Regions from separate parts of the Bradyrhizobium sp. SPXBL-02 genome, predicted to be linked through region 2. Evidence: predicted binding sites of a transcription regulator. Region 2 holds the regulator's gene; the other holds the start of a gene.

Region 1 (3,409 bases), 690 kb from region 2:
GGAAGAGAAGGTGCCGCTGGTGGTGTTCGCCGGCGCCGAATACGGCAACGGCTCCTCGCGGGACTGGGCCGCCAAGGGCACGCGCCTGCTCGGCGTGCGCGCCGTGATCTGCCAGAGCTTCGAGCGCATCCACCGCTCCAACCTGGTCGGCATGGGCGTGCTGCCGCTGACCTTCGAGGAAGGCACCTCCTGGTCGTCGCTGGGCCTCAAGGGCGACGAGAAGGTCACGCTGCGTGGCCTCGTCGGCGACCTCAAGCCGCGCCAGAAGCTGACCGCGGAGATCGTCTCCGGCGACGGTTCGCTGCAGCGCGTTTCGCTGCTCTGCCGCATCGATACGCTGGACGAGCTCGACTACTACCGCAACGGCGGCATCCTGCACTACGTGCTGCGCAAGCTCGCGGCGTAAGCGCGGATTTGTGAACGATGGCTCACTGCGAAGTGAGTAGAAGCCTTAACGAAGGCGGCCTATCAAAGGCCGCCTTCGCGCGTTTGCGGTACGCTTCAGATGGGCCCGCCCGGCGGAATACCTCCCCTTGGACGGTGGCCCGGATGGATGAATGTACCGCGCCCCGTAAGACTACGGTGACCATCCGGCGATAAGATTTCCCCCTGAGAGCAACGGTGTGCGGCGTTCGACATGACGACAATGACGGCTTCCCATCTGATTCCACGTTGGTCCGGTGCCCTCTGGTCGGGAGCTCTCGGCATATGTGCGATCATCGCCGTCATTCGTCCTGCCGAGGCTGATCCCCGCGCCGTCGTCGAATTGTTCACCTCGCAGGGCTGCTCCTCCTGCCCGCCCGCCGACCAGATCATCGGCGATCTCTCCAAGGATCCCTCGGTCATCGCGCTGAGCATGCCGATCGATTATTGGGACTATCTCGGCTGGAAGGACACGCTGGCGGATTCGCGTTTCTCTGCACGGCAGCGCGCCTATTCGCGCATGCGCGGCGACCGCGAGGTCTACACGCCACAGGTCGTGGTCAACGGCTCCACGCATGTCATCGGCAGCGATCGCGCCGGCATCGAGAACGCGATCGGCAAGACCGACAAGGGCAACGGCGTGATGAGCGTGCCGGTGACGATGTCGCTCTCGGGCAAGCAGATCAACGTGTCGGTGGCCGCGAGCAAGGAGCCCACGGTCTCGCATGGCGAGGTCTGGATCTGCTCGATCGCCAAGTCGGTGCCGATCGCGATCACCCGCGGCGAGAATCGCGGACAGCAGGTCACCTATCACAACGTGGTGCGCAACCTGCTCAAGGTCGGCGACTGGACCGGCCGTCCGGAGAGCTGGACGGTGCCGATCGAAAATCTCACGCGCGACGGCGTCGACGGCGCAGTGGTCTACGTCCAGGACGGCAGCCGCGAGCGACCGGGCCCGATGTTGGGTGCGGCGTACACGTCGCTGCATTGAAGCAAGCAGAACGTCTCAGCAATTGATGCTTCGCCATTCCGGGGCGCGAAGCGCGAGCTATGCTGCGCAATTGCGCACCTGAGAATCCATCGATCCATTGTGCAAGCTGAGCAATGGATTCCGGGTTCGCGCCAAGAGGCGCGCCCCGGAATGACAGTGGCCGGAAACATCGCGGCACAAACAAAAAAGGACCAACTTGCGTTGGCCCTCCTTGTCGTGCGTACAGACCCGATCCTGTTCGACCCCGGGGGGCTGGGGGCTGAGGAATCCGGAACCGAAAGGACCGGGTCAACGCACACCAGTCTTTTCGCAATGCAGGGCGGCGGGCGGTTGGCGGAAAAGCGGCGATACTATGATTCCTGCTAACGATCCCGTGACGGTTTGCCGCGACGGAGTTCCACCCTTGCGTGTGCCCAGACGCACTGTCGATTCGACCGGTTGAGCCCCTTGCGGCGCGGAACGGTTGGCGCAATCATGCAAGTGTCATGAACGCGGTTCCGGGGACGGTCTTCGCGGACCCGGGTCATAGCCGTGCGATGAGGAGGCGCTTCCCATGAGTCTGACGTCGGAGGATGCCGAGCCGAGCGAGCAGCGCGCGGCGGCGCGTCCCGCCGCGGCGCATGCGCCGCCGAACCGGGTGACCTTCAACCGGCTCGAGCTGCACCGGATTCTCAATCTCTACGGTCGCATGGTCGCCGACGGCGAGTGGCGCGACTATGCCATCGACTTCCTGAAGGACCGCGCCGTGTTCTCGGTCTATCGCCGTGCCTCGGAAGTGCCGATCTACCGCATCGAGAAGGACCCGCGCCTCGCGCGCAAGCAAGGCATGTACAGCGTGATCTCGGCGACCGGCCTGATCCTGCGCCGCGGCCACGAGCTCGAGCGCGTGCTGCTGGTGATCGATCGCAAGCTGGCGGTGGTGTAGCGGCACGAACGCTGCCGTAGGGTGGGCAAAGGCGCACCGCGCCGTGCCCACGTTCTATCTCGATCGCCGCGAACGGTGGGCACGCTTGCGCTTTGCCCACCCTAACGAAACCGAGCTTAATTCCCCGGCACCGTGCGCGCGCCCTCGCCGAGGTCGCGCTGCATCATCACCGTGTCCAGCCAGCGGCCGAATTTCAGCCCGACGCTGGGATGCGTACCGATCATCTTGAAGCCGCACCTTGTGTGCACGCCGATCGATCCGGCATTGGCGGAATCGCCGATCACCGCGATCATCTGGCGGAAGCCGCGCGTCTCGCATTCGGCGATCAGCCGTTCCAGCAACAGCGAGCCGACGCCGCGGCGGTGGAAGGAGGGATCCAGATAGATCGAGTTCTCCACCGTGAAGCGGTAGGCCGGCCGCGGCCGGTAAGCGCCGGCATAGGCATAGCCGGCCACGCGTCCGTCCAGCATGGCGACGAAGTAGGGATAGCCGCCGTCGATCAGCGCGCGATAGCGGCGCGTCATCTCCGTAAGGTCAGGCGGCTCCAGCTCGAACGTCGCCGTGCCCTCGCGGACGGCCTGCTGGTAGATGGCGGTGATGGCGGGAAGGTCGGCCTCGGTGGTGGGCCTGATATCGGGTGCGGACATGGCGGGAAGGATAGAGCCTTCGTCCGACTGCTGGAAGGGGGCTACGCCGCCTCCGCAGCGTCATTGCGAGCGCAGCGAAGCAATCCAGAAATGCATCCGCGGAGGGACTCTGGATTGCTTCGCTGCGCTCGCAATGACGGTGTTTGTGGCCGCCCCCGCGACCCCCCAAACAAAAACCCCGGCCTCTCGGCCGGGGTTCGTGTCCGTTCTCTCGCCTCGGAGTTTACTCGCGCTGGCCGAGGAGCTGCAGCAGCAGCGTGAACAGGTTGATGAAGTTCAGGTACAGCGACAGTGCGCCGGTGATGGCCGCACGCTCTGCGATGTCACCGCCGGCCGAGGCATAGCCGTAGATGTAATCGTTCTTGAGCCGCTGGGTGTCCCACGCGGTGAGGCCCGAGAACACCAGCACGCCGACCACCGAGA
Region 2 (3,409 bases):
AGTCGGCGGACTCTTGCGCGGGAGTCACGCCATATTGTAGCGTTTGGACTGTCAGATACGACATCTCGTGCAGCAGTTCTGATCCCAAAAGTCCTCATGTACCGGCGTAAACGTTCGGGCGTCTTGAGCGCGCCCGGCGAGCCTTAAGGGATTCTGGCGGCACGGGTTTTTCAAGGCTTTAGGCAATCGCGGCGAAGGCTCCAGGATGGCAGGCGCGCTGCGAGGGAAAGGGTGCAATGACGGTTTTGACCTGGTCCGATGATCGCGTCGAGCAGCTGAAGAAGCTCTGGGAGGCCGGACTTTCGGCCAGCCAGATCGCGGCGGAGCTCGGCAATGTGACCCGCAATGCCGTGATCGGCAAGGTGCACCGGCTCGGCCTGTCCGGCCGCGCCAAGAGCCCTTCATCGGCAGCGCCGCGGCCGCGCAAGGCACGGCCCGCGCAGCACATGATGCGGGTGACGCGACCCGTTGCGCGCGGCAACACCGCGCTGGCGCAGGCCTTCGAGGTCGAGGTGGAAGCCGAGCCGGTTACCTACGACAACGTGGTGCCGATGAGCCAGCGCCTGTCGCTGCTGGAATTGAACGAGGCGACGTGCCACTGGCCGGTCGGCGATCCATCGAGCCCGGATTTCTTCTTCTGCGGCGGCAAGGCGCTCTCGGGCCTGCCCTATTGCGCCCAGCATTCGCGCGTGGCCTATCAGCCCGCAGCGGACCGCCGTCGCGCACCGGCGAAGCCGAGCACGCGCTGAGCTTGCGGAATTAGTTGGCTGCACATACGGCAGCCGTCACACGATGACGGCTGAACTCACTCGGTGCCATCCCCGCGAAGGCGGGGATCCATAACCACAGGGCGCGATCGTTGCGCGAGATGGTCACTCCGAGTCATCGTCAAACCACGTCCTGTGGTTGATCGCGACGAGCGCAAGCGCTCGCGCTGAGATCCCGGGCTCGCGCTGGGCGCGCCCCGGGATGACGGTTGAGGGTGTAGCCGCAGCTCACCACACCAACAGCTCGCAGATCTTACGTCTGCTCGGCCTTCGCGAAGCGATCATCCAGCGCGTAGCCGGCGCCGCGGACGGTGCGGATCGGGTCCTGCTCGCGGCCGAGATTGAGCAGCTTGCGCAGGCGGCCGATATGGACGTCGACGGTACGCTCATCGATATAGATGTCGCGGCCCCAGACGCTATCGAGCAGCTGCTCGCGCGAGAACACGCGGCCGGGATGCTCCAGGAAGAACTCCAATAGGCGATATTCGGTCGGGCCGAGATCGATCGGCCGGCCCGAGCGCGCCACGCGGCGCTTGTCGCGGTCGAGCTCGATGTCGCCATAGGCGAGCACGGTGGCGAGCCGCTCGGGGCTGGCGCGCCTGAGCAGACCCTTCACGCGCGCGAGCAGCTCCGGCACCGAGAACGGCTTGACGATGTAATCGTCGGCGCCGGTTGCGAGGCCCCGTACCCGCTCGCTCTCCTCGCCGCGCGCAGTGAGCATGATGATCGGCAGCTGCTTGGTCTCGGGACGGGTCCGAAGCCGCCGGCACAGCTCGATGCCCGACAGGCCCGGCAGCATCCAGTCGAGCACGATCAGATCGGGAATGTGCTCCTTGAGGCGGGTGTCGGCGTCGTCGCCGCGCATCACCGTCTCGACGTCATAGCCGTCGCCTTCGAGGTTGTAGCGGAGAAGCTCGGTGAGAGCTTCCTCGTCCTCTACCACCATAATGCGTGCGCCCATGTTGTCGTCGCTCCTTAGGTATTCGGCACCGTCGTGGCGAAGGTCGTCATGTCGCCCTTCGGCCGCTTGTCGGTGATCGCCTGGCCCTCGATCATGTAGAACACGGTCTCGGCGATGTTGGTGGCGTGGTCGCCGATCCGCTCGATGTTCTTGGCACAGAACATCAGGTGGATGCAGAACGAGATGTTGCGCGGATCCTCCATCATGTAGGTGAGGAGCTCGCGGAACAGCGAGGTGCAGATGGCGTCGACTTCCTCGTCGCCCTTCCACACCGCCATCGCCGCCGGCAAATCGTGCGCGGCATAGGCGTCGAGCACGCTCTTGACCTGCTGCTGCACGAGGTCGGTCATGTGCTCCAGGCCGCGGAACAGCTTGAGCGGATGGAAGTCCGTCTCCAGCGCCGCGACGCGCTTGCCCATGTTCTTGGCAAGATCGCCGATGCGCTCGAGATCGGTCGCAACGCGCATGGCGCCGACGATCTCGCGCAGGTCGACGGCCATCGGCTGGCGGCGGGCGATGGTGAGCACGGCACGCTCCTCGATGCGCTTCTGCAGCGCGTCGAGATCGGCGTCGGTGGTGACGACGCGCTGGCCGAGTGCCACGTCGCGGCGGATCAGCGCGTCGACGGAATCGACGATCATGCGCTCGGCGATGCCGCCCATCTCGGCGACCAGGCGAGTGAGCTCCTGAAGGTCGCTGTCGAAGGCCTTTACGGTATGTTCAGAACCCATATTCCGTCTCCTCAGCCGAACCGGCCGGTGATGTAATCCTGCGTGCGCCGATCGCTCGGCGACGTGAAGATCTTGCTGGTGTCGTCGAACTCGATCAGCTCGCCGAGATACATGAAGGCGGTCTTGTCGGAGACGCGCGCCGCCTGCTGCATGTTGTGGGTGACGATCGCGATCGTGTAGTTCTCGGACAATTCCTGGATCAGCTCCTCGACCTTGGCGGTCGAGATCGGGTCGAGCGCCGAGCAAGGCTCGTCGAACAGGATCACCTCGGGCCGCACCGCGACGGTGCGGGCGATGCAGAGGCGCTGCTGCTGGCCGCCGGAGAGCGACAGGCCGGAGGCATTGAGCTTGTCCTTGACCTCGTTCCACAGCGCGCCGCCGCGCAGCGCCTTCTCGACGCGGCCGTCCATCTCGGACTTCGAGATCTTCTCGTACAGACGAATGCCGAAGGCGATGTTCTCGTAGATCGTCATCGGGAACGGCGTCGGCTTCTGGAACACCATGCCGACCCGGGCCCGCAACAGGTTGAGGTCCAGCTTGGCGTCGAGGATGTTGGTCTGGTCGAGCAGCAGCTGGCCGGTGGCGCGCTGGCCCGGATAGAGGTCGTACATCCGGTTGAAGATGCGCAGCAGGGTGGACTTGCCGCAGCCCGACGGGCCGATGAACGCCGTGACGCGGTTGGTGCCGAGCGTCAGATTGATGTTCTTCAGCGCGTGGTGCTCACCGTAGTAGAAATTCAGGTTGCGCGCGGTGACCTTGGCGGGCGCCTCGGGCAGCGGCTGCGAGCCGGGATGAACGGTCGGCGCGCTGACGGAAACAGACATTTCACTCATTTTGCAGTCCTCTCGGCGCCAAGGATGCGCGCGCCAATGTTCAGGGCAAGCACGGTCAGGGTGATGAGCAGCGCGCCGCTCCAGGCGAGTTGCTTCCAATATTCGTAGGGGCTCTGC

Evidence for each region. Region 2 encodes PhoB, which activates phosphate uptake and scavenging genes when phosphate is short. Its sites were predicted from a motif close to TGTCATNNANCTGTCAT; they were not measured.
Region 1: ACNJYD_RS01950 (DUF2794 domain-containing protein) is a predicted target of PhoB. The motif match lies at 1,885-1,901, and genes of this name have one in related genera.

What each region holds. Positions count from the first base shown of each region.
Region 1 is NZ_CP182474.1:408,114-411,522, forward strand. Features, by position in the region: gene acnA (aconitate hydratase AcnA) at 1-406, shown strand, start outside; gene ACNJYD_RS01945 (DUF1223 domain-containing protein) at 638-1,414, shown strand; gene ACNJYD_RS01950 (DUF2794 domain-containing protein) at 1,968-2,339, shown strand; gene ACNJYD_RS01955 (GNAT family N-acetyltransferase) at 2,456-2,986, opposite strand; gene ACNJYD_RS01960 (Bax inhibitor-1/YccA family protein) at 3,210-3,409, opposite strand, start outside.
Region 2 is NZ_CP182474.1:7,932,803-7,936,211, forward strand. Features, by position in the region: gene ACNJYD_RS36875 (GcrA family cell cycle regulator) at 237-749, shown strand; gene phoB (phosphate regulon transcriptional regulator PhoB) at 1,021-1,728, opposite strand; gene phoU (phosphate signaling complex protein PhoU) at 1,743-2,459, opposite strand; gene pstB (phosphate ABC transporter ATP-binding protein PstB) at 2,471-3,292, opposite strand; gene pstA (phosphate ABC transporter permease PstA) at 3,289-3,409, opposite strand, start outside.